3 regions of the Kocuria sp. KH4 genome follow, and region 2 is predicted to be linked to each of the others. Evidence: predicted binding sites of a transcription regulator. Region 2 holds the regulator's gene; each other region holds the start of a gene.

Region 1 (9,735 bases), on a different contig from region 2:
CACGAAGGTGACCTCCTCGGTGTTGTCGTCCAGGAAGACCTGCTCGATCCTGCCGATCTTGTCGCCGTCCGACCCGTAGGCGGTGGCGGACAGCAGCGCGTTGACGTCGTACGTAGCCATGAGAACTCCTTCTCTCGATCTGCCGGGGAACGGGCTCCCAGGAGGGCGCCCGTCGCGGACGAATCCCGCCGGGGGGCGGGGTGCAGCTCATCCGCTGTTATTAGTAACCATACTGGCTATCAGCCCACTGGCCAATGGATTCTCCGAGAGTGAAATCCCTGGATCCGCACCGGCCTCCGGCGCATCATGCCCGGCCTCCGGTCCGCTCCCCGGCGCGGGGGCGGACCGGGGAGCGCACGGCCGCCGGGGTCGCCGGGTCGGCGAGGTCCCAGGCCTGCTCCGCGCTGAGGCTGATCCCGCGGGGACCCGTGCGCCGGATGCGCCCGCGCACCAGCAGCAGCCGCGTGCCGAACAGGTGCTGCCCCGAGCGCTCCTGGGCGTCGGCGAAGAAGGCGCAGTCCACGGCGCCCGTGCCGTCGTCGAGACTGACGAAGACCACCCGCCGGCCGCTGCGCATGGGCGGGGTCATGGTGGAGACCCGCACGCCCGCCACGAGCACCTCGGACCGGTTGCGCAGCTCCAGCAGCCGCTCGGCGGGCACGACCCCCAGCTCCCGCAGCAGGGGGGACCAGCTGTCCAGGAGGTGCGCCGAGACGTCGACCGCCAGCAGGTCCAGCTCGGTGCGCACCTTCTCCTCGACGGTGGGCTCGGGCCGCTCCGCGGGCAGGCCCCGCAGCTCCAGGTCCCCCAGGTCCAGGGCCAGCTGCCCCCGGACCTCCCGGCTCGCGGGGTCCCGGGGCGGGCGGGCGCTGTCCGCCCGGGTGCGCAGGGCGTGCACCAGGTCGGCGCGGGAGGCGGTCCCCCCGGAGCGGCGCAGCAGCCCGTCGAACGCGCCGACGGCGGCGAGACGCTCGAGGGTGCGGCGGGCGGGGCGGGCCCGCTGCCGCAGGTCGGCGAGCGAGGCATAGGGCTGCCCGGCCACGATCCGGCGCACCTCGGCCTGCGAGACCCCGTGGATGCCCGTCAGGGCCAGGCGCACCCCCAGGCGCCCGGGGTCCTCCGCCAGCCGCTCCACCCGGTAGTGCTCGTCGGAGCGGTTGACGTCCACCGGCAGGACGGGGATGCCCATCCGCCGCGCCTCCCCCACGAGCAGGCGCTTGGGGTACATCCCAGGGTCGTGCTCCCAGAGCCCGGCCAGGAACGCCTCCGGGTGGTGGGCCTTCAGCCACGCGGACTGGTAGGTGGGCACCGCGAAGGCCGCGCCGTGGGCCTTGCAGAAGCCGAACGAGCCGAAGGCCGCCAGGATCCCCCACACCCGGTCCACGACGTCCAGCGGGTACTCCCGCTCCCGGGCCCGCTCCCGGAAGTACGCCTCCACCTCGAGCTGCCGGTCGGAGCCGAGCCGGCGGCGCAGCTCGTCGGCCCGGGCGAGACCGCAGCCGGTGAAGGCGTGGAGGATGCGCAGGACCTGTTCGTGGAAGACGGTCACCCCGTGGGTCTCGGCGAGGATCGGGTCGAGGCTCGGGTGGACGGGGACGGGCCGGGACCAGCCGTGGCGGTGCTCCAGGTAGGGCCGGACCATGTCCGAGTGCATGGGCCCGGGGCGGAAGAGGGAGATGTCCACGACGAGGTCGCCGAAGCTCGTGGGCGCCATCTTGCCGATGAGCTCGCGCTGGCCCGGGGACTCGATCTGGAAGCAGCCCAGGGTGTGCGTGGAGCGGATGAGCTCGAACGTGGCCTCGTCGTCGACGGGGACGGACTCCAGGTCCAGGCGGGGCCGTCCCGGGTGGATGCGGGCCACCTCCTCGACGGCGTGGGCGAGGGCGGACTGCATCCGCACGCCGAGGACGTCGAGCTTGAGCATGCCCATGGGGTCCATGTCGTGCTTGTCGAACTGGCTCATCGGCATCCCGGCCCCGCCGGTCTGCACCGGGGTGCGGTCCAGGAGGGAGCGGTCCCCCAGGATCACCCCGCACGGGTGCATGGAGATGTGCCGGGGCAGGCGGTCCAGGCGCTCGGTGAGGTCCACGAGCAGGTCCAGCTGCTTCTCGCGGGACACCTGCTCGGCGAACTCCCGCAGCTCCGGCTGGCGGGCGAGGGTCTCGCGCAGGGCCGAGGCGGGCAGGTGCCACAGCTGCTTGGCCACCGTGTCCACGGTCTCGGGGTCCAGCCCGAGCGCCAGCCCCGCGTCCCGGACGGCGCCGCGGGCGCGGTAGGCGTTCTGCATGCTCATGAGGCTCACCCGCTCCGCGCCGAAGCGCTCGAAGATGCCCCGGTAGACGCGGTGGCGCTGGGCGGACTCGACGTCGATGTCGATGTCCGGCAGGGTCGAGCGGGCGGGGGAGAGGAAACGCTCGAAGAGCAGGTCGTGCTCCAGGGGGTCCACCTGGGAGACGTCGAGCAGGTAGTTGACGAGCGAGGAGACCCCGGAGCCGCGGGCGGCGTGCCGGACGCCCATCGCCCCGATCATCGCGGAGACCTCGGCCACGGTGAGGAAGTAGGAGGCGAAGCCCAGCTCCCCGATCACCGCCAGCTCCCGGTCCAGCCGGGAGCGCACCGCCGGGCTCGCCCGGCGGCCCGGGTAGCGCCGCGCCAGTCCGGCCTCGCAGCGGGCCTGCAGCTCCGCGGTCGCCGGGCGCCGCAGGCCCAGCACGGAGGCCTCGGGCACCACCGGGCGCCCCCAGCCGCAGTCGGACTCCGGGTCCAGGCGGCTGCGGTCGGCGACCCGATGGGTGCCCGCCAGCAGGGCCGCGGCGCCCTCGGCCCCGAGGTCGGCGGCCCCGGCGATCTCCGCGGCCAGCGAGCGCATCTGCCGGGCGGACTTGAGCCAGCCCTGGCCGTTGGGCTGCAGCGGCTCCGCCGGGGGCGCCCGCCGGTCGGCGCGGGCCCCGCTGCCGGGCGGGCCGGCCCGGCCGAGGGCCTCGAGCGGGGTGAGGGCGCGGGCGGCGTCGAGGACGTCGGCGGTCGCCGCCTCGGCGGGGGTGGCGTAGCGCACCGCGTTGGTCAGCACGGGGGTCAGTCCCGCCTCGACGGCGCCGCGCAGCAGCCGCGCCGCGTGGGAGGTGCTGCCCGCGGTGCCGGGGGCGGCCAGGTGGGTGACCACCTCCACGGCGAGCGCATCCGCCGGCAGCCGGGCCCGCCAGCGGGCCAGGGCGGCGCGGCCGCCGCGGTAGCGGCGGGCGGCGAGCTCCTGCCCGACGTCGGAGGACGGCCCGAGCAGCACGGTCAGCAGAGGGCCCGCGTGCCCGGGGCGGACGGCGTGGGCGGCGATCTGCTCCGGGTCCACCCCCGGCGGGCCGCCGCCGGCGTGGGCGGCGGAGACGAGCCGGCACAGGGCGGCGTAGCCGGCGCCGGCGGTCCCGCCGGCGGCGAGGACCAGCACGCGGCCGAGGACGCGCTCGCGCCCGGGGCCGTACAGGGCGAGGTCGGCGCCCAGGACGGGGGCGATGCCGTGCTCCCGGCAGGCGCCCAGGTGCTTGACCGCGCCGTAGAGCCCGTCCCGGTCGGTGCAGGCGAGCACCTCCGCGCCGTCCGCGGCGGCCGCGGCGACGAGGGCGGCGGGCCGGCTCACCCCGTAGTGGGCGCTGAAGGCGGTGGCGACGTGCAGGTGCGGAAAGCTCACACCGGTATTCGAATATGTGTTCGAACTTAAGTCAATTGCAAACGCCGGGGCGGGGCGGGCGGATCACTGCCCGGCGAGCTGGGGCAGCACGGCGTCCCCGAAGGCGTCGAGGAACGCCGCCTGCTCCTGTCCCACGTGGTGCAGGTGAATCTCGTCGAAGCCGAGCTCGGCGTACTCGTGCAGCCACTGCGCGTGCCGGCCGAGGTCGGCGGAGACGTTGACCGCCCCGGCGATCTGCTCGTCCCCGACGTCCTGCTGGACCGCCTTGCGCTGGTAGTCCTGCGGGGAGGCGAGCTCGGCCATGGTGACGGGGTCGAAGACGTTGGTGCGCCACTGGTCGAAGGCGATCGCCCGGGCCTGCTCCGGGGAGGGCGCCCAGCTCAGGTGCACCTGCAGGGCGGACCGCCCGGTGCCGCCGGCCTCGCGCCAGGTCCCGAGCATCCGGCGCAGGTCCTCGAGGGGCTGGTTGACGGTGATGAACCCGTCGGCCACGGGGGCGAAGCGGCGGACGGTGGCCGGGGTGAGGGCGGCCACCAGCAGGGGCGGGGCGACCTGCGGGGGGTCCCAGACGCGGGCGCGGTCGGCGTGCAGCGGTGCGCGGTGGCTGACCTGCTCCCCCGCGTGCAGGCGGCGGACGACGTCGAAGCTCGCCTCGAGGAACTGCTGGCGCTGCTCCTTGTCCGGCCACTCGGGGCTGACCGGGCGCTCGTTGAGCCGCTGCCCGCTGCCCAGGGCGGCCCAGAGCCGGCCGGGGAACATGCGGGCGAGCGTGGCCGTGGCCTGGGCGGTGACCACGGGGTGGTAGCGCCGGCCCGGGGCGTGCACGAACCCGAACGGCAGGTCCGTGCCGGCCAGCGCCGCGCCCAGCCAGGACAGGGCGAAGCCGGAGTGCCCCTGGCGCGGGGACCACGGTTCCAGGTGGTCGGAGCACATGGCGGCGCCGAAACCGGCCTGCTCGGCGTGCCGGACGTCGCGCAGCAGCTGCTCGGGCGGGATCTGCTCGTGGGAGGCGTGGAAGCCGATGGTCGCCATGGGGCCCTCCGGTCGGGGTCGGGGTCGGGGTCGGGTGCGGGACGGGTACCGTCGGCCGGCCCCGGTCAGGGGGTCCGGGGCAGGAGCTCCTCGGCGGGGGTGCAGACGTTGCGCAGCTGCCCGATACCCTCGATCTCGGTGACGACCTCCTGGCCGTCGCGCAGCCAGATCCGGCGGGGCTTCCGGGCCAGGCCCACCCCGGCGGGGGTGCCGCAGGCCACGAGGTCCCCGGGCTCGAGGGTCAGGAACCGGCTGAGGTACTCGACCAGCGCCACGGCGGAGAAGATCATCCGGTCGGTGCCGGAGTCCTGGTGGAGCACGCCGTCGACGCTGCAGCGGATGGCCAGCCCCGCCTCGGGATCGACCTCGTCCGGGGTCACGACCACGGGCCCCACCGGGGTGGTGCGGTCGAAGTTCTTGCCCTGGAACCACTCGGAGGTCCGGCCCTGCCAGTCCCGCACCGAGATGTCGTTCATGATCGTGTACCCGGCGATGGCGGCGCGGGCCTGCTCCGGCGTGGCGTGGCGCAGCGGGGCGCCGATCACCGCGGTCAGCTCGGCCTCCCAGTCGATCTTCTCGGACTCCTCCGGCATGGCGATGGGGTCGGTGGGGCCGATGAGCGCGGTGGCGTACTTCGCGAAGATCGTGGGGTGCTCCGGGATCTCCTGGCCGACCTCCTCCGCGTGGTCGTAGTAGTTGAGCCCCGCGCACAGGATCTTGCCGGGGCGCAGCACGGGCGGGGCCAGCTCCTCCGGGGCGGGCGCGGGACCCGGCTCCCCGGCCGCCCGCAGGTCGCCCCCGGCGAGGAGGGCCCCGACGTCGGGGACGGGCAGGTAGACCGTCTCCCCCGCCTCCTGGCGGAAGGCCTGGGTGGTGCCGTTGCGTCGCACGGTGCCGAGTCTCACGGGTGCCGCCTTTCTGTGCCGCGGGTACTGCGCCTCCGGGCTCCCCGCGCGCGGCGGGCCGGCCCTGCCTCCCGATCCTATGCGCCCGGGGCGGGGCGGACGCGCGCCCCTAGGCGCAGCGCACCACCTGGGCCCCCGAGGCGCTGGTGGCCGCCAGCAGCCGCCAGCGACCGGTGTCGAGGGTGTGGACGAGCTCGAGGGTCAGCAGCTCCGAGCGGACCGTGAGCTGGACCTGGACCCGCCACATCTGCTGGTCCACCGCCCCGGCCCCGCGGTCCCGGGGCAGCCGGGCGTCCTCGGCCCACCACGCCCGGCGCTCGTACCAGCGCACGGGGTCCTGCGCCACCCGGTAGCCCCTCCCGCGCCAGCGCACGGTCACCGGCACGCCGTCGGCGTCGCAGTCCACCTCGACGCCCTCCGTCAGAAAGCCCACGACGGCCCCTCCCTTCCTCGGTCCCGGCGCCCGCCGTGCGGCGCGCACCGTCCCTCTGGAAGCTAGAACACCTGTGCGACAGGCTAACCCTGTACCCCGTTCCGACGGAACACGTGTTCCCCCCGCGCGGGCGTTCCCGCGCGGGCCGGCCCCCGCCCCGCGCCACGCCCGGGACGGGGCGGCGGAGCATGGACAAGGCCGGTGAAATGGATACGCTGAACGCACGGAGGTCTTGCCCCGCGAGACCCCCCTGGTCGTCCCCTGTCCCCTCGTCCGACCCGCGCCGGAGCACCCGGCGCCGACACCACGGAGGCCTCCATGACCGGAACCATCACGCTGATCGCCCACACGGCGGAGAACACCAGGACTCCGGCCGTGTCCCTGCGTCCGGCCACCCCGGAGGACACCGAGAGTCTCGCCCAGCTCTACTACTCCTCCTACGAGCAGGGCGGGGTCTCCAGCCTCGAGGAGGCGCGCACGGTGATCCGGGGCGTCTTCGACGGCGAGTACGGGCCCTTCCTGGCCGAGGCCTCCCCGGTGGTGGTGGACGAGGGCGGGACCCTCGTGGCCGCGGCCCTGGTCCTGGCCCGGCGCGTCGGCGACGACCTGCCCGACGCCCCGTACATCTTCGAGCTGTTCACCGCGGCCTCCCGCCGCCGGCAGGGCCTGGCCGAGCAGCTGGTGCGCTGTGCCATGGGCACCCTCTACGACAAGGGCTACGACCAGGTGAGCCTGCGCATCGCGGAGGACAACGCGGCGGCGCTCGCGCTGTACCTGACGCTCGACTTCAACCGCTGGGTCCCCGAGACGGACTACGAGACGGACTACGTCTGAGCCCCGGCGGGGCCGGGCTTCACAGCGGAAGGTCCTCCCGGACCGGGGGCTCGGCCGCGACGTCCACGAACCGGGCCCAGTGCAGCCGCACGGCCACGAGCCGGGTGCTGTCCTTGCCCGTGGCGCCCGGGTGACGGGACTCCAGCAGCTCACCGGCGTCCTGCGCCGCGGGGCCCTCGAGCACCGCGGCGTGCCCTTCGAGCTGGAACTCCTGGCCGTCCCCGGAGACCACCACCAGGGAGACCCGAGGGTCGGCCCGCAGGTTCGCGTACTTGCGGCTGCGCTCGTTCGTGCCGAAGACCAGCCGCCCGTCCTCGTGGGCCGCGAGGTTGATCCACGCGGACTCGGGGCAGCCGGTGCCGCTGTTGGTCGCCACGACCCCGCCGCCGTGGGTCCGCACGAAGTCGCGGACCCGGCCGAGGGTCTGCCCGGCGCTCAGAACAGGCTCCGCTGCGGGAGGACGAGCTCCGGGGAGTTGTTGCGCACGTTGCCGACAGCCGGGTCCACCGGGTCCAGCACCCACCGGGCGGCCGTCCGGTGCGCCTCGGCCCGGACCAGGTCCACCAGCTGCGGGGCGTCGTCCTCCCCCGGGCGCAGCCAGTCGCCGACGTGCTCGGGAGCCAGCGGGATCGGCATCCGGTCGTGCAGCTCGTGCAGCTGCGTGAGCACGGGGTGCTCGTCGGAGGGCTCCGGGGAGTCGGTGGTGAGGATCGAGCAGGACAGCAGCCACGCGCTCTCCCCGCCGTCCCGGCCGGGCTGCAGGGCCGCCGAGTGCAGCTCCGTGCCCTCGGGCACCCGCCACCACTCGTAGATCCCGGCGAACCAGATGGTCTCCTCCGGGTCGGCCGGGTGGACGTAGTAGGGCTGCTTGCGCCCGCCCCGGCCGGGGCCCGGCTCGCGCTTCCACTCGTAGTAGCCGTTGGCGGGGACCGCGCACCGGCGGGCGCGGACCGCCTTGCGGAAGGAGGGCTTCTCCAGCACGGTCTCGGAGCGCGCGTTGAACATCTTCGACCCGACCGAAGGGTCCTTGGCCCAGCCGGGGACCAGTCCCCAGCGGGCCACGTGCAGCTCGCGGACCAGCTCCCCGCCGCCGTCCCCGCCCGCCAGGCGCTCCAGGACGACCGGCACGTCGGTGGTGGGCGCGGTGTTCCAGTTGGCCCGCAGCCGCTCGGAGTCGGCCTCGCCGAGGCTCTCGTCCGGGACGGCCCCGGTCTCGGCCACGAGGTCGCCCACGGCCCGGGCGATGACGTAGCGTCCGCACATCTGCTGCCTCCTCGGTGTGCCCGGCCCGCGGCCGGGACTCAGTCGGTGAGCGGCCCGTACCCCAGGTACTGGGAGTACATGCCGTACACCTTGCGGATCCCGCGCTCGACGTCGGCCACGGTGGTGCCCGGGCGCAGGTCGTCCACGGCCCCCGCGGTCGCGGGGTCCCACTCCAGGTCCAGGGCGGCGTAGACGTCGGTGAGCACCGAGCGGATGGGCTCGGACTGCTCGACCACCAGCACGGTGCTGAAGTACCAGGCGCCCGCGACCACCCGCTGGGCGGTGCCGGCCAGCTTCACCTTCCGGCCCGGGGTCGACGACGACGCCGGGTGCGTCCCGTGCACGCTGTACTCCCCGGCGCAGTACTCGCCGGGGACCTCCCCGACGTCGGCCTCGACCTCGAGCTCCTCCAGGGCCGCCACCAGCATGTCCCCGAACAGGCGATAGCGGTCCTGGATGCCCGTGGTGGGGTCCTCGGCCGCCTCCAGGTGGTCCACGATCAGGCACCCGCCGTGGTAGGCCGCCGCGCGCCCGCCCACCCGCCGGACCAGGGGCTCGAAGCCGCTCTCGCGCGCGGCCCGGGCGGCGTCGGCGAAGCCCGGGCGCAGCTCGTCCCGGCGCCCGAAGGCGACCGTGGGCGCCGGTTCGTACAGGCGCAGCACGGGGCCGCTGCGGCGGACGTCGGCGAGGAGGGTCATGGCGCTCTCGTAGTCCTGCTGGGCGCCCAGGGACTCGCGCTGGCGGAGTAGTTTCATGCTGGGTCCCACTCTAGCCGCGGGTCAGCGCGCGGCGATGCCGCTGGCGCGGAACCACTGCCCCAGGGCCACCGCACTGACCTCGACCTTCTCGGCCCACGCGAGCGCGGCCTCGTCGGCGGCGTCGGAGACGTGCTTGACCATCCGCAGCGGCACGCCCAGGTGCCGGCAGGCCACCGCGATCGCCCAGCCCTCCATGTCCACGAGGTCGGCCCGGGCGGCCAGGGCCTCCCGGGCGGGCCCGCCGGCCACGAACGAGTCCCCGGTGGCGAGGACCGGTCCGGTGCCGCCGAGCTCGATGACGTTGTCCACGGGGATCCCGGCCGCGCGCAGTAGCTGCTCGTCCACGTCCCGGTTGATGATCCGGGAGGGCTCGTGCACCCCGTGCAGCCCGTCCCGCAGCGCCCCGGCGCTGCCGATGTTGAGCACCGTCAGCTCCGCCCGCCGCGCGGGGTCCGGGCAGCGGGTGAGCACCGCCTCGGTGGTGCGCACCGCCGCCGCCGACATCCCGACGCCGGTCAGGACGAGGTCGACGTCGTCCGGGAAGTACTTGGTCTCCAGCGGGTGGGCGGCGAGCACGAGCAGTTTCTGCACCCGCCCACTCTACCGGCCCCCGCCTGCCCGCACCCGCCCCGGGCGCCCCGCACCCGGCGGGGGCGTCGTGGCCGGGCGGGCGCGGGGACGCGGTGCGGCGTCTCAGCGCGGGCGGGGGGCGAACAGCGCGGCGAGCCGGCGGTCGGAGTCCGCCTGGGCCCGGAGGTCGTAGGCGCCGCCGGTCACGAGGAGCTCGTCCGCCCCGGTCCGGGCGAGCAGCTGCTCCAGGCCCGCCCG
Region 2 (9,735 bases):
GTCCCCGATCGACTGGGTCACGGGCTCGGCGGAGGAGGTGTCGACCTTCTCCCGGGCCTTGCGGTCGTTCTCGGCCCGGGCCTCCTCGCGCTGCTTCTGGCGGCGCGCCTCGGCCTTGGCCTCGGCCTTGTTCTTCAGCGGGCCCACGACCATGACCATGTTGCGCCCGTCGACCCGGGGGCTCGACTCGACGGCCCCGACCTCGGCGACGTCGTTCGCGAAGCGCTCGAGCAGGCGCACGCCCATCTCGGGGCGCTGCTGCTCACGGCCGCGGAACTGGATCATGGCCTTGACCTTGTCGCCGGCGCCGAGGAAGCGCTTGGCGTGGCCGACCTTGGTCTCGTAGTCGTGGGTGTCGATCTTGAGCCGGAACCGGACCTCCTTGAGGACCGTGTTCGTCTGGTTCTTGCGCGACTCCCGGGCCTTGACCGCGGCCTCGTACTTGTACTTGCCGAAGTCCATGAGCTTGGCCACCGGCGGCTTGGCGTTGGGCGCCACCTCGACCAGATCGAGATCCGATTCGCGGGCCAGCCTCAGTGCGTCCTCGACGCGGACGATGCCGACCTGCTCGCCTGCGGGTCCGACGAGGCGGACTTCGGGGACTCGGATTCTGTCATTGATACGTGGATCGCTGATGCCGTGCTCCTGATGTTCTGCGTGATCACCCGGAGGTTTCCGGGGACCTCATGGTTCGGTCCGGTCCACAACGGCAAAAGCCCCCGCTGCGGTCGGCAAGCGGAGGCTCATCGGCGCACCACCCGGGGGCGGTGCGCTGCGTGACAGCACCGGCGCGGGGAACCCGGCGGGCCGTCGTGCGGACGATGTCGTCGCGGACCCGGCGACCGTGGTCGGCGCGGGTGGGAGTCACCTCCACTTGCACACTGCCCGACAGTCTAACGCATCGGCCGGGGATCGGGGAACCCGCCCCGCCCCTACCCCCCGTCCCCTCACTCGTCGTCGGTCGAGCGCAGGCCGCGGCGTGCCGAGAGCAGCTCCGTCTCCGGGCGGGCGGCCACGAACCGCTCCAGCTGGTCGAGGACGTCGACGAGGTGGGCGGAGTCCCCGGCGACCGCCCCGGCGCCCACGAGGGCCCGGCGGTGCAGGTCGAGGTGGCCGACCTCCGCGGCGCTCACGGGGAAGCGGCGGCGCAGCTCGGCCACGAGGGGCCGCACCACCGACCGCTTGGCCTTCCGGGAGTGCACGTCCCCCAGCAGCAGGTCGAACTCGATCCACCCGATCCACACGGCGGTCCTCCCCCCTTCCCGGCCGGCGCCGGCCTCCCCAGCAGGATAGGCCCGGCGGGCCGGGGCGGTGTGGCAGAGTTGGACCATGACTTCCGAGAACACCTTCCGCTTCGACGACGACGCCGCCCGCTCCGGCCAGGACATCCCGCAGGAGACGGTGGAGGCCGTCGACGAGCAGATGCGCGACATCGCGGAGGTCCCCGCCATCGAGGTCATCACGACCGCCGCCGTCCACCTCATGAGCGCGGCCGCCGTGAAGTGCGGCCTGGCCGCCGGTGAGGACGCCGACGAGCTCAAAGACCTGGACGAGGCGCGCAAGCTCATCACCGCCCTGGCCGGGTTCGTCACGGCCGCCGCCCCGGAGATCGGCTCCCAGCACGCCGCCCCGCTGCGCGACGGCCTGCGCACGCTCCAGCTGGCCTTCCGCGAGGCCTCCCTCTACCCGGACGCCCCCGGGCAGGGCCCGGGCGAGAAGTTCACCGGCCCGGTGAACTGACGGCTCCCCTCAGCAGCACCCCGACGCGGGCTGATCCGGTGCGCCGGGTCAGCCCGCGGTCGTCAGGCGCAGCTGCATCGAGTCCACGTCCTCGGCGAGGGCCGGCTCGACGCTGAGCCGGGCCTGGAAGCGGGCGAGCACGTCGTCCACCTGCGCGCGGTCCAGTCCGGCGCGCAGGGCGAGCACGACCGCGAGCTCCGGGCCGGCACCCCCGCCGTCGACGACCGTGCCGTCGGCGGCCCGGGCCGCGACGCCGCTGCCGGGCCCGGTCCCCGCCGACGCCACCCCGGGCAGGCCCTCGGCGCAGCGGCGGACCGCGTCGGCGACGGCCGGGCTGCGGTAGGACGGCGTCCAGGGCCGGCCCTGGGCCAGCGCCCAGAGCGCCGGCCGGCGCACCACGAAGGGCAGGTCCGCGCCGGGGTCGAGCACGAGCAGCTGGGTGCCGTCCTGCACCGCGGCCACGGCGGCCCGGCGGACGTCGGTGGCCACGGGCCGGGCCTGGTGGTGCCAGGCGGACAGGGCCGCGGTGGACGTGAACACGGGCAGCACCGGGCGCCCGTCGGCCGCCCGCAGGGACACGAGCGCCATGTCCGCCTCCTTGTCGGCCACGTGCCCGGCGGCGGTCACGGTCGAGGAGGAGACCTCGGCCACGACCGGCACGAACACCCGGGCCCCGGCCAGCGCGGCGACCACGTGCGACTCGTCGCCGGTGCCGGCCCGCAGACCGGCGAGCGCGTCGAGGACCGCCGCGGCGGCGGCGCCGTCGTCGTCGGGGAACCGGTGGGTGTGGCTGGTGCCCTCCCCCAGGTTGCGCCCGGCCCAGGCCTGGCCGCCGGTGTCCTCCGTGCCGCCGGCGCCCGCGAGCTGGGCCGCGATGTGGGCGGGCAGTCGGCGCTCCGTCACCGCGCCGCCGGACGGCCCGCCACGTCGAGGGCCTCCCCGAGCGTGAACCGGCCCGCGTAGAGGGCCTTGCCCACGATGGCGCCCTCCACGCCGGAGGGCACGAGGGTGCGCAGGGCGGCGAGGTCGTCGAGGGAGGAGATCCCGCCGGAGGCGACCACCGGCTTGTCCGTGCGGGTGGCGACCTCCTGGAGCAGCTCGAGGTTGGGGCCCTTGAGGGTGCCGTCCTTGGTGACGTCGGTGACCACGTACCGGGCGCAGCCGTGCTCCTCGAGGCGGTCCAGGACCTCCCAGAGGTCGCCGCCCTCCTCGGTCCAGCCGCGCGCGGCCAGCGTGGTGCCGCGCACGTCCAGGCCCACCGCGATGACCTCGCCGTGCTCGGCGATCACCTTCCGGGTCCACTCGGGGTGCTCCAGGGCGGCGGTGCCGAGGTTGATCCGGGCCGGGTCCAGGGACAGGGCCCGCTCCAGCGAGGCGTCGTCCCGGATGCCGCCGGACATCTCGACCTTCAGGTCGAGCTCGGCCGCGACGCGGCGCAGCACCTCGATGTTGTCCCCGCGGCCGAAGGCGGCGTCGAGGTCCACCAGGTGGATCCACTCCGCCCCGGCCTCCTGCCAGGCGAGCGCGGCCTCCAGGGGGTCGCCGTAGCCGGTCTCGGAGCCGGCCTCGCCCTGGACCAGGCGCACGGCCTGGCCGTCGGCGACGTCGACGGCGGGCAGCAGCTGCAGGCGGGGGGTCTCGCTTAGGGGCATGGGATCTCTTCCTTCTCGGGCTCCCGGGCGGCGCGGGGCCGCCCGGGGCTACTCGGGTGGTGGGCCGGCTCGGGGAGCCGCCCCGGGTCGGGGACGTGCGGGAGGGGTGGGCTCAGCGGGCCAGGAACCAGGAGTACCCGCCGTAGCCGATGAGCCCGGCGGCGACCAGGGCCAGGAGCACCACCGTCCAGGCCGGCATCTTCTGCCGGTGGAAGGAGATGGCGCCGCCGGCGATGAAGGCGCCGAAGGCCATCACGACGACGGCGGCGCTCACGCGTCGTCGCCCGCCTGCTGGAGGGTCGGCCGCCCGGCCAGGGTGTCCCCGCCCAGGGGGTCCCCGGCCTTGAGGTGGTCCAGCCGGCCGGTCCGCGGGAGGGTGCCCAGCCAGTTGCGCAGCAGCTGGATGCCGGCCTCGGAGGACTTCTCCGGGTGGAACTGCGTGGCGCACAGCGCCCCGTTCTCCACGGCGGCGATGAAGCGACCGCCGTGCTCGGACCAGGTGACCTGCGGCGGCTTCATCTTCAGGATGCTCTGCGGGAAGTCCCACTCCTGCACCCCGTAGGAGTGCACGAAGTAGAAGCGCTCGTCCTCGATGCCGCGGAACAGCACCGAGCCCTCGGGCGGGTCGACGGTGTTCCAGCCCATGTGCGGGACCACGTCGGCCTTCAGCCGCTCGACGACGCCGGGCCACTCGCCCATGCCCTCGGTCTCCTGGCCGTGCTCCACGCCGGAGTCGAAGAGGACCTGCAGGCCCACGCAGATGCCCAGCACGGGGCGGCCCCCGGCGAGGCGGCGGCCGATCAGGCGCAGGCCGTCGACGGAGCGCAGGCCGTCCATCACCGCGGCGAAGGCGCCGACGCCGGGGACCACGAGCCCGTCCGCGTCCAGGACCGCCTCGGGGTCGGCGCTGAGCACCACGTCCGCCCCGGCGGCCTCGAGGGCGCGCACGGCCGAGCGGACGTTGCCGGCGCCGTAGTCGAGGACCGTGACTGTGGGGCGGGCGGGCTGCTCCGGCCGCGTGGGCTCCTCCGGCATGCGATCTCCTTCCGCGCTCACAGGGCGCCCTTGGTCGACGGGACGCCGCTGACCCGGGGGTCGGGCTCCACGGCCTGGCGCAGGGCGCGGGCCAGGGCCTTGAACTGCGCCTCGGCGATGTGGTGCGGGTCCCGCCCGGCCAGCAGCGTGATGTGCAGGCAGATCCCGGCGTGGTGGGCGAGGGACTCGAAGACGTGCTGGACCATGGCACCGGTGAAGTGCCCGCCGATGAGGTGGTACTGCTGGCCCTCGGGCTCCCCGGTGTGCACCGCGTAGGGGCGCCCGGAGATGTCCACCACGGCGTTGGCCAGGGCCTCGTCCAGCGGGACGGTGGCCTCGCCGAAGCGGCGGATGCCGGCCTTGTCGCCGAGGGCCTGGCGCAGGGCGTCGCCCAGGACGATGGCCGTGTCCTCGACCGTGTGGTGGACGTCGATGTGGGTGTCGCCGGTGGCCCGGATCCGCATGTCGATGAGGGAGTGCTTGGACAGGGCGGTGAGCATGTGGTCGTAGAACGGCACCGAGGTGTCGATGTCGTGGGTGCCGGTGCCGTCGAGGTCGATCTCGACGGACACGGAGGACTCGCTCGTGCGCCGCTCCAGGGAGGCGCGGCGGGGGGCACGGGTGCCGGTGGGGCTCTGGTCGGTCATGCGGGTGGAACTCCTCGCGGGCGCGGCGCGGCCGTCGGCGGGCCGCGGGGTGGCCCGGGCCGCCCCGGGCGGGCGGCGCGTCGGGCCCGGTGGTTGTCTGCCTCCATGCTATCCGGGACGGGGAGCCCCGGCTCCCCGGGGCCTCAGCCGGTGGAGACGATCCGCTCCAGGCTGGCCAGGAAGGCGGTGGTCTCCTCCTCCGTGCCGGCGGTGACCCGCAGGTGGCCGGGGATCCCGACGTCGCGCACGAGCACCCCGTCCTCGAGCAGGGCCTGCCACATGGCCCGGGAGTCCGCCATCCCGCCGAAGAACACGAAGTTGGAGTCCGAGGCCGCCGGGGCGAGCCCGAGCCGGGTGAGCTCCTCGACGATGCGGTCCCGCTGGCGCTTGATGTCCTCGACGTTGGCCAGCAGCGCCCCCGAGTGGCGCAGGGCGGCCAGGGCGGTCGCCTGGGTGACGGCCGAGAGGTGGTAGGGCAGGCGCACGAGGCGGATGGCGTCCGCGACCTCGGGGGCCGCGGCGAAGTAGCCCAGCCGGGCGCCGGCGAGCGCGAAGGCCTTGCTCATGGTGCGGGTGACGATCAGGCGGGGCCGGTCCGCCAGCAGGGAGAGCGCGGTGCCGGTGCCCCCGTGGGAGAACTCCGCGTAGGCCTCGTCCACCACCACGACGGTCCGGAAGGGCTCACCGGCCTCGTACACGGCCGTGACGACGTCCTCGCCCAGGGCCGTGCCCGTCGGGTTGTTGGGCGAGCAGAGGAAGACGACGTCCGGTCGGTGCCGCCGGACCTGCTCGGCCGCCGACTCCGCGGTGAGCCCGAAGTCCGCGGACCGCTCCCCCGCCACGAAGCCGGTGTGCGTGCCCGCGGCCAGCAGCGGGTACATGGAGTAGGTCGGGACGAACGTGAGCAGGGAGCGCCCGGGGCCGCCGAAGGCCTGCAGGATCTGCTGCAGGATCTCGTTGGAGCCGTTGGCCGCCCAGAGGTGCTCGGCCCCCAGCCCGTGGCCCAGGTACGCCGCGAGCTCCTCCCGCAGGGCCGTGAACTCCCGGTCGGGGTACCGGTTGAGGGTCCGGGCCGCCGCGGTGACCTCCTCCACGATCGCGGTGTGCACGTCCGCCGGGACCGGGTGGGTGTTCTCGTTGGTGTTGAGCGCCACGGCGACGTCCAGCTGCGGGGCGCCGTAGGGGGCCCGGCCGCGCAGGTCGTCGCGCAGCGGGAGGGCGTTGAGTCGGTCCAGGTTCTGCGTCACCCGAACAGTTTAGACCGGCCCCCGCGCCGGCCCACCGGGCGGGCGCCGACGGCGGGCGCTCAGTGGGCGGCGCCGAGTTCGATCAGCAGCACTCCGCCCATGATGAGCGCGATGCCCAGGACCATGACCCGGCTCAGCGGCTCGTCGAAGAGCAGCCGGCCCGCGACCGCGGTGAGCGCCACGCCCGCGGCGGCCCAGATGCCGTAGGCCACGCCCAGCCCGAGCCCGTGGCGCAGGGCCAGGGCGAGCAGCGTGAAGGCGAGCAGGTACCCGGCCACCACGGCGGCGTACCAGCGGCTGCGCCCGTCCGCGGCGACCCGCAGGGACAGGGTGGCGGCGACCTCGGTGAGGATCGCCCCGGCCAGGTAGAGCCAGGCCATCAGGCGCCGCCGTCTCGGACGGCCCGGTGGGCGCCGACCTCCACGCACAGCACCCCGGCGACCACCAGGGCGATGCCGGCGAGCACCAGGGGGCTCAGCGCCTCCCCGAAGAGCAGGGCCGCCAGCAGGGCGGTGAGCGTCACGCCCGTGGCCGCCCAGATGCCGTAGGCCACGCCGACGGCCAGGCCGCGGCGCAGCACCGCCGCGAGGAACACGAACGCGGCGGTGTACCCGGTGACGACGAGCAGGTACCAGCCGGGGTGGCTCAGGGCGGCCTTCAGGGCCAGCGAGGCGGCCACCTCGCTGCAGATCGCGGCGCCCAGCAGCGGCCACACGGTGGTCCCGGGGCTCCGGTGGGGGCGCCGGGGAGCACCGGTGGACACGGGGGACGGTGGGTTCGCGCGCTCGGGGAGCGGGTGGTGGGCGCCGGTGCTCATGACCTCGACCCTACCGATGACGGGGACCGCCCCGGGACCGGGCGCCCGGCCGGACCGACCGCCGCTCAGGCGGCGGGGACCTCGAGGAGCTGGCCCGCCTGGAGGACGGAGCTGTCGAGGTCGTTGAGCTCCACGATCTCGTCCATGACGTCCCGCGGGTCGCGCTCCGGGTCGGCCTGCACGGCCAGGTCCCACAGGCTCTGCCCGGGGTGCACCGTGGCCTGCTCGGTCCCGGCGCCCGCCACGGGCTCGCTGGTGGCCGTGGCCGTGGACGGGACGAGGAAGATCACGGCGAGCACCACCAGGGCCGCGGAGCCGGCCAGCACGGGCAGGCCCAGCAGGACCAGTCGGCCGCGCCGGGTCAGGACCAGCGGAGCGCGGGAGGCCCCTGCCGACGCGCGGGCCCGGCGGACCGCACGGGCCGGGCCGCCGAGGGACCGGGGGCGGCGGGCGACGACGGCGCTGAGGGTGGCACTGGCACTCATGACATGAACTCCTTGACGTTCCCGCAGGGAGCGGGCGATCTCGAACACCGGTCCGACCGGCGGCCCCTCTGGGCCTGCATGCGATCGAACATACTTTCGAATACCGATGACCCATGTCTAGCACGGGCCTGCGAATGCTGTCGACACCGGGTCGTACATATGTTTGAAGACACACGGCGTGTCGCCTAGGCTGGGAGCACGTTCGGGCCTCGGGCCGGCGCGTTCCGACTCCCCCGGCTCCCTGCGGGACGTGACCTATCGAAGCACCCGGGTCCGACATCGGAACGGGGCCGGCGCGCACCGGAGGCACCACCAGCCGGACGCGAAAGGACGACGCTCCCATGGCTCAGCCCCCCACCCCCGAGGAGTCCCGCACCCGGGCCTCGCGCTCCGGCGCCCGCGCGCGCGGCCGGGGCCTCAGCGTGCGCCAGCGCACCATCCTCGAGGCCATCCAGCGCTCCATCGCCGAGCACGGCTATCCGCCGTCGATGCGCGAGATCGGCGACCTCGTGGGCCTGGCCTCGCTCTCCAGCGTCACCCACCAGCTCTCCCAGCTCGAGAAGCTGGGCTACCTGCGCCGGGACCCGAAGCGGCCGCGGGCCATGGAGGTCCTCACACCCCTGCAGCTGCGCGACGCGCTCGCCCCGGAGACCCCGGGCGCGCCGCACGAGCCGGCGGACGCGCCCCGCGGCCCGCGCCCCGGCGCACCGGGCCTGGTGGCGGAGCTGTCCACCTCCGCGGACGTGACGATGGTGCCGCTGGTGGGCCACATCGCCGCCGGCGGGCCCATCACCGCCGAGCAGGACGTGGAGGACGTGCTGGCGCTGCCCCGCCAGCTGGTCGGCCACGGCGAGCTGTTCATGCTGCGGGTCAAGGGCGACTCCATGATCGACGCCGCCATCTGCGACGGCGACTGGGTCGTGGTCCGCCGGCAGAGCGCCGCCGACAACGGGGACATCGTGGCGGCCCTGCTCGACGACGAGGCCACGGTGAAGACCTTCCGCCAGCGGGACGGGCACACCTGGCTCCTCCCGCAGAACACGCGCTACGAGCCCATTCTCGGCGACCACGCCACGGTGATGGGCAAGGTCGTCTCGGTGCTGCGCAGCCTCTGAGCCCGGCCCGGCGGCAGCCGCCGCCCGACGCGCGCTCCGGCACGGGGCCCGGCCGACCGGCCGGGCCCCGCGTCGCGTCCCGAGCGGGTCAGGCTGTCGCCAGGCGCCCCAGGGCCCCGAGCACCACGGAGCGGTCCGTGGTGGTCCACAGGGGCGGCAGCGACCCCCGCAGGAACCCGCCGTAGCGGGCGGTGGCGATGCGGGAGTCCAGGATCGCCACGACGCCGCGGTCCCCGCCGGCGCGGATGAGCCGGCCGGCGCCCTGGGCCAGCCGCACGGCCGCGTGCGTCGCCGAGACGGACATGAACCCGTTGCCCCCCGCCCGCTCGGCCGCCCGGCTGCGGGCCGTGGACAGCGGGTCGTCCGGGCGCGGGAACGGGATCCGGTCGATCATCACCAGCCGGCACGAGGCCCCCGGGACGTCGACGCCCTGCCACAGGCTCATCGTCCCGAACAGGCTCGTGGCGGGGTCGTCCGTGAACTCCTGGACGAGTCCCGCCAGCGAGGACTCCCCCTGGCACAGGATCGGCAGCTCGGTGCGCCCGCGCAGGGCCTCCGCGGCCTCCTCCGCCGCCCGGCGGGACGAGAACAGGCCCAGCGCCCCGCCGCGCGAGGCCTCGAGCAGGGCGAGCATCTCCTCGAGCTGCGCCTCGGTCAGGCGCCGGCCCGGCTTCTCCAGGTGCTTGGCGAGGTAGAGGATCCCCTGCCGCGGGTAGTCGAAGGGGCTGCCCACGTCCACGCCCTCCCAGCGCGGGGCGCCCTCCCCGCGCAGGCCGAGGGCCCCGGCGGCGGCGTCGAAGGAGGACCCGACGGAGAGGGTGGCCGAGGTCAGGACCACGGTGCGGCCGTCGAAGAGTCCCTCCCGCAGGGTCCCGGCCACCGACAGCGGCGCGACGTGCAGGGTGGCCGGGTCGGTGTCCTCGGCGGGCACGTAGCCGCGGCCGGGCTCCCAGCCGCCCTGCCGGGAGATCCACAGCACCTCGCGGGAGTCGGCGGC
Region 3 (9,735 bases), on a different contig from region 2:
GCCGGGCCTACGGGGGTGGGATGCTCAAGATTGAACCGCGGGAAGCCGACCGGTGGCATGTGCCCTCCCCCGAGCTGCTGGAGCAGCACCGGGAAGCACTGCTGGCGATCAAACCGAAGGTCACCGCCTTGCTGGAGAACGGGGACCGGGACCGGGCCACCGCCCTGGTCGACCAGGTGCTGCTCGTCGCTGGCCTCGGCATGGCCCCCGAGGATCTCGAAGCCCTGGCTCAGGGGCGGGCCACGCTCAAGGCTCGCCGGGTCGCCCGCTCCAAGTCGGTGAAGTAAGTGGCCGCCAAGCACGGGGAATTCGACGCCGTCCTGGCCGCCGCGGACCTGGCCGCCAATCCGTGGGACCACGCCGGGCCCACACCGCGCTACCGCATCGACACGAACCTGCTGCAGGACCTGGTGCGCCTGCCCATCGCCGATGAAGCCACCACCCAGAGCGGGCGCCTGGCCAAAGGCATCGACGCCTGGGTCGCTCACGAACTGCGCCGGGCCGGCTTCGACCCCGACGACGTCTGGCCCCGGGCCACCCGCCCACGGGTGCTGCCCCGGGACGTGCGGCTGCTGATGGAGAAGCTCCCCAGGACCCTCAGTGCGGAGATCGCCCGCCGCCTGCCGGCCCTGACCAGTGTGGCGCCCTCTGATGCCCGGTTTTTGGGGCGGGCCTACGTCAAACAGGTCGATGTGGCCATGGCCCGCTGGGACCGCGGCCCGGAACTGCTGATCTCTACCAAAGCCATGACCGCCTCCTTCGGCAAGAACGTGGCCAACCGCTTCGAAGAAGCCTACGGAGACGCCGGCAACCTCCGCGCCCGCTACCCCCTGGCCGGAGTGGGGTTCCTCTTCGTCCAACGAGCCACCATCCTGGGTGAGAAGGACAAGGCCGCGTTTGAGAAGACCGTGGACATGATGCGCAAACTACGCGACCGCGGCGACGGCAACGGCTACACCGCCACCTGCCTCTTGCTCCTGGAATGGGACGACGCGAACCCCGGGGACTCCGTGCGGGTCCTCGACCACACCACCGGCCCCGACGACGAACTCAGCGAAGGCGTGCCCGAAGACCTCGGAGCACCCCAGTTCTTCACCTCCCTGATCGAAACGGTCCTGGAAGCCACCCCGGTCTCCGAACACGTCCAAGCCCGCGGACGCTACACCGGGAAGGAACTGGCCGTCCACGAAGGAGAATGACCCCAAGGCCGGTCTGGGATCCCGATCGGTGGGAGGGGTTGACCCGTGCCAGCATCATCGTCTGACGTCATTGTTGGGGGATGCAGGCGAGTTTCGGGCTGCTCATTGCCCCGCGACGGGGGTACGGGTCGCGACAGGTCTCTTCATACGTTGCCTAGTTCTGTTGTCCAGGCCGTCATACTTCGTTGAGGTTCCAGTCCTTCATCTCATTGAAGCCCTTACATGGCCCGAGGTCAGCGTCACAGTTGAGGTTGCCGTGCTCGGCGGCATGCTTTACGTGCGGGTCATCATGCAGCGGTCCCATGTCCCTCGCCTCTTCAACGATCCGAGACAGCGGATACCGCGGACGCGCCACGAAAGAGACCTCGCTCGGCTTGATATTCCGCGCACGAGCGTGTGCTTGCACGAGGAAAACTTCACCCTCGGGATGCTCGCAGTCGACCGAATCGCAGATGATGCACTTGCCCTCGCCGGTGCGTCCGGCAACTTTTGAGTACGGCTGTCCCATCTGGTGGTCACAATCCTCAACCAGTTCGCCACAGATCGAGCATTCAAAGTCGCTGACAAAGCCAGGCGACACACCCATCCGAAGGTGTGACATGTTGATGGGACAGTCGCTCCAGTACTGATCGTCACGGAGGACGATTGGGCAGCCGAAAAGACCCCGGTTGACGAACGCGGCGCAATGGATGAGCGTGTGCGCCTCCTCCATTAACTCGTGATCCTCAAGATAGTTAAGCGCATCCATTGCAGCCTTCACTGACTTCTTAACGTGAGGCTCGATGGCCTCGAGCGTGGACTGATCCATCCCCGCCCGGAATTCATTCCACCGAGTCCGCTTGTCGCGCTGGATGGCGTCCCGCACATCGTCGTCGAACTCGACAAGGGCAAAATCTAGAGCTGGCATGGACGCGGCGCGGGCACCCAGGAGTGCGATGGCCTCGGAGTACTCTGAGGTCGCGACTTCAAGCGCCTCTCGACCGTGATGGTCGAGGTACCTCTCTCGCAGGGGGCCTCCCGACGGGGGGATAGGCCCGGCCTGCATGATCCTCATCTTAAATTGGCCCCCTCTGCGCTCCGCCACGTCAGTCGACCTTCTCCTCACCCTCGGCTTGTTCCTGTTGGAGAACCTTCAGCGCTTCAATGACCTCGGCACCGCTGCCCTCGATCTCGTAATTTCGACCGGTCGAAGTCTCGGCGACGGTCACTTTGAGAGGAAGTTGAGCAGCTTCCTCTTGCTGCCATCCCTGAGAGTCGGCACGAAGGCTGATGAAGTGCGAGACCGTGTGGATGATCCAGTCATTTGCCATCTGCAGGCACGCGAGACCGAGCGACCACATCTCCGGATCGATGCTGTATTCAGAGAGGTACTGGCGCGTACCGCTTGGCGTAGCGAACTCCACAGGCACGTCTTTGGACCGTGCGACCTTGGGCAGGTACCTCACGGTCTCGGTATAGCGGGGTGTGTCGTTGCCTTCGGCAGGAGCACGTGTCGGGATTACATAGACGGTGTCTGCTTTGACTGTCTCGGGAAGCGCTCCAGGAAGCGGGATCCACTCACCCTCGGTAATTTGTGCTGTCATAAGCCGAGCTTAGCCATGTCCCCCTTGGCCCATGCTTTATCAAACACACACTAAGTAGTGTCGATGAGGGCCTGTCGCCTCCCGCACCGGCTTAGGCACCAGGTCGGACACCAGGTGCCCCCGGTGCGCGCCTGACTCGGCAACCAAAGCCGCACGGGCTGAGACCTGGGTGACCCGGCCTTCGGCCCCGGCAAACTGCGCCGGGGCCTCCCCCACTCCATAAGCCGGGGCGGTCGCTGGAGGAGAAGAGCACGGCGGTGGCCACGCAGTGGCACCCCACCCGCAACGGGAACTTGGGCCCGCGGGATCTCAGGCCCGCCTCGGACCGGTCCATGTGGTGGCTGTGCCCATAAGGCCACCCGTGGCAAGCCACGGCCTCCAGCCGCACCTCCGGTGGGCAGTGGTGTGCCCGCATCCGGCGGTGACCGCCGGATGCGGCGGTCACAGGAAAGAAAGTATGGGCGGGTCACGACGTCTCTGACCAACTACTGCCCTCACCCCGCCCATGAGCGCGAAGCGACCTTCACTATGTTGGAGCTATTAGTTCCAGAAGAACGAACCGTTCTAACAGTGTGCGCCTGGAGTCGCATGTAGCGCTGACCCTGCGGGTCGCTGGGATACCGCGCGTCCCCATCTGTGCCATCTCGCCCGGGTGCCACCATGGGCCGTGATCAAGAACCAGCCTTCGAAGAAGACGTCGCGGAAGAAGATACTGGCTACGCTGCGGAAGTCCCTGATTTCAGCTACTCCGGTCCAGGTTCAGCGATCCGTGGAACCGCACGAGGTGCTCGAGGGCGTGGTGGTCGAGCTCGGTGAGACCTGGGTGCTGCTGGTCGGCATCCGTGACGGCGCCTATCTCAACGGTTACCACGCGCTGCGCCTCCAGGACCTGGTGCGCGTGGAGACCCATGCCACCTTCGTGCCGCTCCTGCAGCGACGCCAGTCGTGGCCACCGGCAGCTCCGATCAGCTCCCTTGACCTGCCTGAGGCGCGTTCGATCATCACCGCCGGTGCGTCCCTTACTGGGGTTGTGTCCGTCTACCGGGAGGCCACCCGCCCGGGAACGCTGTTGATCGGGGCACCGGTTGAGTGGGAGGAGAGGAACCTGTGGCTGTTGCTCATCACCCCGGAGGGGCGGTGGGAGCAGTCCATGGACAAGATCCGCCTCAAAGACATCACCCAGATCGATTTCGGGGATGACTACGAAAGGGCAGTCCTTGAGCTGGCCGGCCCCCTCCCGTCACGCTCAACCCGCCACGGCCAGCCCGCACTCTCGGACACTCCCCTGGCATGATGAGGGCGCTGGCGTCGACGGATAAAGTGCGCCCATGAGGTTCTCCTGCCCGCTGTGAATCCGCTTCCGTGGCACAGATCTGGGCCTGATCTGGCAGACCGACGACGGGACGCAGACCTCTGACGAGGACACCGACACGGTGCCGGTCCGTGACAGCCAGATCGCCACCGCCCCCACCTCCGAAGGCCCGACTTCACCGGCGCCGAGCAACAGCTCATCCGCGACGTCCTCACCCGCGGCCGCGCCATCCTCGCCACCCACCTCTGATCGCATGCCCCTTCGGCATGGACTGAGATGGCTTGAATCAAAAGGCCCCTGGGCCTATTGGAACTGTTAGATCTAACCGCTCCAACTACGTGCCACCGTCCCATGTTGCCCTTAATGGATGTCTATATCAGGAAGGCCACGGAGAGCTACTCACAATGTCCATCAAGCGTCACCGCCCCACAGCCAACCAACTCCGGGCAACCGGACCTATATCGAGGTTGAAGGTAACAACGGCAGCAGCAGACGCTTAGCTCGCCCACCTGAAGCGGGCCCCCAATAACTCGGATCCACGCTTCGGCGGAAGCCTGGGCAGCGAGGCAATACATCAACTGCCCACACCACCCATCAAGCACCCTAGGCGAAGCCGGTCTACCGAAAATGTTAGAGCGATTAGAACTAACCGTTCTAACCGCTCTAACATTTTGGCGTGCAACCTGGACGGGATGAAATCGGAGCTCATGTCGTCACTACCTACATAGCCTGTCCCGCAACAGTGAGGTCGTCCCGAGGAGCCAGGACCTAGTGGGAAAGTTGGAACCAACAGCTCCAACAAGTGACGTTTCATCATGGAAGATCTGCGCCTGAAGCCCTGCCCCGACAAAGGCAGTGGTTTACAGATGATCGTTCTGTTGGAACTGTTAGAACTAACATCTCTAAATGACCCGCGGTCTTTGCATAGAGGAGCGTCAAGTTCACTCCGTCGTTCTTTTTCTGCTCGATGCAGCTACGAGAAAGGCAGACATTGCTCGAACGCCATACGCGCGCTCGAACAGGCACCGAGCCACGATGGTGGAGGCGCGTTGGCAGCTACAAGTTCACTCTGCATCAGGCATCTTCATCCGCGGGCCAGTGCGCAGACGCTTGGTGACGGGAGGGAAAGGCTTGCCGCCGTTGTGGGTGGACTCCAGATCCTGCAATCGGTCCACGAGCATCTGTTCGAGGAAGTCACTGAACGAATCGTCCCGTGGAGCCAGAGCGTTGTAGGCCGCCCTCAGCCTGACATCGATTTCGGGCTCCACGTAGGGCTGGACACGCGTCTTTCGCAGATTTGCTTTGGGGCGCTTGGGGCCTGCTTTGGCCTCGGGCCCCGATTCGGGCGCCGGCGTGTTGCGTGAGGGCAAGGTGGATCGCCCGGCGATAGGGGATATGAGACGGTCCGAGGCTGGCAGCGGAGGGGTCAAGGCCTGTCGGCGCGCTGGGCGTGCGGGCATTGGTCAGTTCCCTCCAACTCGGGTGGGCAGCAGGCGTTGGAGGTGAGCATCGTAAAAACGAACCAGTTCCTCCGTCTTGGGCAGCTCGTCCAATCCCATTCCGGCCTCCTGAGCAGTCTTCACAGCTTCGCGTTTGGGGATATAGGGCTCCAGGAGCTGGTCCCCGTAGGTTTCAGCCAGCCACAAGCGCCATTCTCGCGAGGCGATAGTGGAGGGTTCCCACAGATTGAGTAGCACCCCACGGTTGATCAGCTCCGGGTTCAGTTCCTTCTGAACTTCCTGGATGGAGGTGAAGATATGGGCGACTCCGTTGGCGGCATACAGTGCCGGCATGGTCACCACCAGCACCTGCGTGGCGGCCACCAGGGCATTGACAGTCAGAGCCCCGCGGTTAGGCGGGCAGTCGATGATCACCAAGTCGTAGCGGTCGGCCATTGTGGCCAGGTTGGCTTTCAGCCGTGAGGAGTTCTCTGGCGTTTTGGGTTTTTGGGTGAGCTCGTCCTCGATGTAAGTCAGCGCCTCACCGGACGTTGGAGCAAGGTCCACGCCTTCCCAAACAGCGGGGACGATCACGTCGTCAAGCGCGTAGCGGTGCTCCGCTTCCGGATTGAGCGTGTCAGCAACCCCAAGGGCTTCCGGCTGTGGGGGTTCAGCAGCCAGTGCGGAAGTCAGATTGCCCTGCGGATCAGCGTCGACGGCCAGTACGCGCAGACCTGCACGGGCGGCGGCTCGGGTCAGGTGGTACGTGGTGGTTGTTTTCCCAACCCCGCCCTTCTGGGCGGCGACAGCGACGATGTCCACGGGGACTCCTTGGGTCTCGGGGGAGTGATGCCAAAGCATGCCTATCACTGTTAGTTCCGTTGGAACTAACAGTACACAGTTAGAACTATTACCTCCAACGTCTTGGCCAGGCGTGGCACCAAACTTATACAGGAAAGCTGCTCAAGGATCTGCTACCCCAGTGATGCGGCCGCCCTCAAGGCACACTGACATCAAAGGTGACGTGTCTTCCCAGATGCGGGGGCAGGGAAGTGGCACTTAGGTTCCCCAGTCTTCTTTGGCAAGCGTTTCGGAGGCCCTCCGGGGCCGAGGAAACGTGCGGCAGCTCCTCATGTGTCTTGGGTCAGCTCACGGTGCGTAGTTCTGCCCAGTCGGTCGTATACCGGGGCGACAGGTCAGCTTGCCGGTTCCGCCAGGGGGCGGAGGAGCGGGTGCCAAGCCGGCCCAGCGCCAGGCTGCCGGTGCCGAAGCGGCGGTTCACCGCGTCGATGAGCTCCCCGAGCGGGGCCGGCTGCTCGAGCACACCGGGTAGGACGGGCACGGCACCCTCGGGGGCGAGGTCCACACAGAGGATGCCTGCGCGCATGTAGGACATGCCGTGCATCAGCTTGGGCCCCAGCGCCGCCCGGGCCGCGGCCACCAGGGGAGTGGGCTCGTTGGTGGGCACGGCCAGCCGCACGTGCGCGGAGACATTGTGTGCTGGGCCTGGCCGGTGCGGGGAGGTGCTGGCGAAGACGGTGCAGCGCCCGGTGACCTCGCCTTCCTTCCGGAGACGGCGGGAAGCGCGTTGGGCGAACTCGGCCACCGCGGCCCCGACGATCTCCGGGTCATGAATCGGGTCCGGGAAGGATCGGGAGACCAGGATCTGCTGCTTGGTGGCCACCTCGTCCTCCACGGGGATGGCGGGGAAACCGTTGAGCTCCAGCACGGTGCGCATCTGCACCACGGAGAACGTGTTCCGGATGGCCACCGGGTCGGCATCGCGCAGGTCGGCGATGGTCTCGATGCCCATCGCCTCCAGGCGCTGGGCCAGCCGACCCGCGATCCCCCAGACCTCGGTGACGGGCAGGGCGGCCATGAGCTTCTCCCAGTACCCCTCGGGGGCCTGGTCCCAGTGCACCACCCCACCGGTGGCGGGCAGTTTCTTCGCGGTTTCGGTGGCGATCTTCGCCCGCGTCTTGGAGCTGGCGATCCCGATGCTCACGGGCAGCCCGACGTTGCGGGCCACGGTGGCCTTGAGCCGGCGTGCCCACCGGGTTTGCTCGGCCGGGGTGCCCTCGGGTGGGAGGAGGAAGCACTCGTCGATGGAGTACACCTCCTGCCCCATCGCGTGGCGGGCCAGCAGCAGCATCACCCGCTCGGACAGGTCCGCGTAGAGCTGGTAGTTGGAGGAGCGTTTGATCAATCCCCACCGGGCCGCGTCGGCGCGCAGCTGGAACCAGGGGTCCCCCATCTTGATCCCTAACGCCTTGGCCGCCGCGGAACGGGCGACGACACAGCCGTCGTTGTTGGAGAGCACCACCAGGGGTTTGCCGGCCAGGGAGGGCTCGAAGAGGGCCTCGCAGGAGGCGTAGAAGTTGTTCACGTCGACCAGGGCGATCACCGCAGACCACCGTCCTAGTGCAGCTTCCGCTGGTTGATGTGGCGGATTCCGTATACCACGACACCCCAGATGTGCAGGGTCGACAGCGACGGGACCTCCACGTCGGGGTAGGCCGGGTTCTCCGGGTGCAGCACGACCCGGTTCGGGTGGACGTGGAGGGTCTTGATGGTGAAGTCCCCGTCGAGGACGGCGATCACGACATCGCCGTCTTTGGGGGTCAGGGATCGGTCCACGAGGACTTCGTCGCCGTGGTAGATCCCGATGCCTTCCATGGAGTCTCCGGTGACCCGGAAGGCGTAGGTGGAGGTGACGTCTCTGATCAGGACCTCGTTGAGGTCGATCCGGCCGTCGTCGAAGCTGTCCTGGGCAGGGGAGGGGAAGCCAGCCGGGACTCGGACCAGGACCGCAGAGACCAGCACGGGGCGGTCAATGGTGAGCGGAACTGGGTGTCTCATGCCGCCAGGATAGAACACCTATTCGACCCCAAAGCCAAAACATAAACTCATACCGTACACATATGCGGTTTGACTGGTGCTGACGGGGCGGATTCTGCCCCGTCCACCGGACACGCCAAGGGCGGACCGGCTACGGGGTCGAGGCGGCTGCAGCAGCTGCTTCGTGCTGGCCGGCGGCGATTTGGGCGGCCCAGCGTTGCCGGAACGGCCGGCGGGGGCCAGAAAGGAGAGAGGACGCGGGGGCGGTGTGGGCGGGCGCGCAGTGGGGCCCCGCCATGGGATTCAGCGGGGCCCCGTGCGTCCATGAAGCGGCCAAGCCTGGACGCACATCGATGAGGGCACCTGCCTGCCGGTGGATTGTCGTTCACGTCCAGCAGGTTCCAGGTGGCGCATCGACGTAGCCAGGGTAGGAGCCGGAACTGGGTCTTACCTCGACACAGCACCGCAGCAGACAACCACCCACGCAGCTTACGGTGGGCAGCTCCGCCTAGTCGGAGGTGTCGCTGGGGGAGGTCCTCAGGGCAAATCTCGGTGGGCACTGCGCCCCGAACGGCAGCTCACCCTAGAGGGCCAGGTGTTCACTGTTGCTCTCGGGGTGGTGGATTACGGTTGTCCGCGGCGTTCTTGGGAGCGTCGGGCGAGCTCGTCGAGGTCGATGTCACCGGCTACGTAGCGGTCGGTGTCAGCCATGGCCGCCGGGGTGGGGGCGAGGTCTTCCAGCACCGCATGGTGCCAGCTCATCTCCGCGGCCAATACTTGCTGGAGCTGTTCGCGGGCATCGGCAGCTTCGGACTTCGGTTCGCTGAGGAGGGTGTCCACCGGGGGTCCGACCATGGTGCCCAGCGCTGCCGTGGTCACGGCCACACCTATGACCAGGACCCCCAGCGCCCCCAAGGCATGGGCGGTCCCTTGCCGCGCATGGAATGCACGACTCTTCCGCTTTTGTCGTTGTCGCATCAGCAAAAGGGTACGGGAGTGCGTTTCCCGGATCGAAACGCGGCGCATGCCTGGTGTTTGTCCACTGTTCGCCTGAACCGATTCGTCTCGTGCCTCCATCGACGGCCTTCCGAGGTGCGGTGGTCACGGGAGTAGACGACTGCCAGCACGGGGAGGACACTGGGCGTCGGTGAAAGGCATCTCACCCGAAAGGCCGGGGCTCGTTCCCGGTCTTTCGTCTGCCGTGGGGGCCGATGCTGTGGTCCCGGTGGACTCCCTTATCGGGTGCTTGGCTTAAAAGGGGGCGGGCCCTGCCTGGTTGAGGGGGCGGCAGGGCCCGTCCGATGCCCGCACGGGGGAGGTGACGGAACATCGTCGATCAGCATCTACTCCCGTGGCACGCAGGA

The links. The regulator LexA, encoded in region 2, represses DNA repair genes until DNA is damaged. The targets are predictions, from matches to a motif close to TCGAACANNTGTTCGA.
Positions count from the first base shown of each region.
Region 1: ACWCOM_RS16765 (DUF6504 family protein) is a predicted target of LexA. The motif match lies at 6,116-6,131, and genes of this name have one in related genera.
Region 3: ACWCOM_RS11760 (LexA family protein) is a predicted target of LexA. The motif match lies at 8,403-8,418, and genes of this name have one in related genera.

Region 1 is NZ_JBSJYX010000029.1:17,987-27,721, reverse strand. It holds gene ACWCOM_RS16785 (PRC and DUF2382 domain-containing protein) at 1-120, opposite strand, end outside; gene ACWCOM_RS16780 (DNA polymerase III subunit alpha) at 305-3,682, opposite strand; gene ACWCOM_RS16775 (TIGR03885 family FMN-dependent LLM class oxidoreductase) at 3,746-4,714, opposite strand; gene ACWCOM_RS16770 (fumarylacetoacetate hydrolase family protein) at 4,780-5,619, opposite strand; gene ACWCOM_RS16765 (DUF6504 family protein) at 5,729-6,052, opposite strand; gene ACWCOM_RS16760 (GNAT family N-acetyltransferase) at 6,371-6,886, shown strand; gene ACWCOM_RS16755 (pyridoxamine 5'-phosphate oxidase family protein) at 6,906-7,286, opposite strand; gene ACWCOM_RS16750 (SOS response-associated peptidase) at 7,322-8,149, opposite strand; gene ACWCOM_RS16745 (lipoate--protein ligase family protein) at 8,188-8,904, opposite strand; gene ACWCOM_RS16740 (nucleosidase) at 8,929-9,498, opposite strand; gene ACWCOM_RS16735 (MsnO8 family LLM class oxidoreductase) at 9,601-9,735, opposite strand, start outside.
Region 2 is NZ_JBSJYX010000014.1:30,576-40,310, forward strand. It holds gene infC (translation initiation factor IF-3) at 1-636, opposite strand, end outside; gene ACWCOM_RS11320 (DUF503 domain-containing protein) at 948-1,244, opposite strand; gene ACWCOM_RS11325 (DUF1844 domain-containing protein) at 1,330-1,740, shown strand; gene ACWCOM_RS11330 (SseB family protein) at 1,789-2,643, opposite strand; gene priA (bifunctional 1-(5-phosphoribosyl)-5-((5-phosphoribosylamino)methylideneamino)imidazole-4-carboxamide isomerase/phosphoribosylanthranilate isomerase PriA) at 2,640-3,392, opposite strand; gene ACWCOM_RS11340 (hypothetical protein) at 3,505-3,666, opposite strand; gene hisH (imidazole glycerol phosphate synthase subunit HisH) at 3,663-4,427, opposite strand; gene hisB (imidazoleglycerol-phosphate dehydratase HisB) at 4,445-5,074, opposite strand; gene ACWCOM_RS11355 (histidinol-phosphate transaminase) at 5,218-6,321, opposite strand; gene ACWCOM_RS11360 (DMT family transporter) at 6,381-6,701, opposite strand; gene ACWCOM_RS11365 (DMT family transporter) at 6,701-7,138, opposite strand; gene ACWCOM_RS11370 (LysM peptidoglycan-binding domain-containing protein) at 7,204-7,623, opposite strand; gene lexA (transcriptional repressor LexA) at 7,965-8,738, shown strand; gene ACWCOM_RS11380 (ATP-dependent DNA helicase) at 8,827-9,735, opposite strand, start outside.
Region 3 is NZ_JBSJYX010000015.1:22,438-32,172, reverse strand. It holds gene ACWCOM_RS11805 (HsdM family class I SAM-dependent methyltransferase) at 1-287, shown strand, start outside; gene ACWCOM_RS11800 (hypothetical protein) at 288-1,199, shown strand; gene ACWCOM_RS11795 (hypothetical protein) at 1,375-2,253, opposite strand; gene ACWCOM_RS11790 (hypothetical protein) at 2,285-2,782, opposite strand; gene ACWCOM_RS11785 (zinc-ribbon domain-containing protein) at 3,040-3,135, shown strand; gene ACWCOM_RS11780 (hypothetical protein) at 3,450-4,076, shown strand; gene ACWCOM_RS11775 (hypothetical protein) at 5,159-5,362, opposite strand; gene ACWCOM_RS11770 (ParA family protein) at 5,558-6,355, opposite strand; gene ACWCOM_RS11765 (Y-family DNA polymerase) at 6,678-7,937, opposite strand; gene ACWCOM_RS11760 (LexA family protein) at 7,952-8,392, opposite strand; gene ACWCOM_RS11755 (antitoxin VbhA family protein) at 8,996-9,250, opposite strand.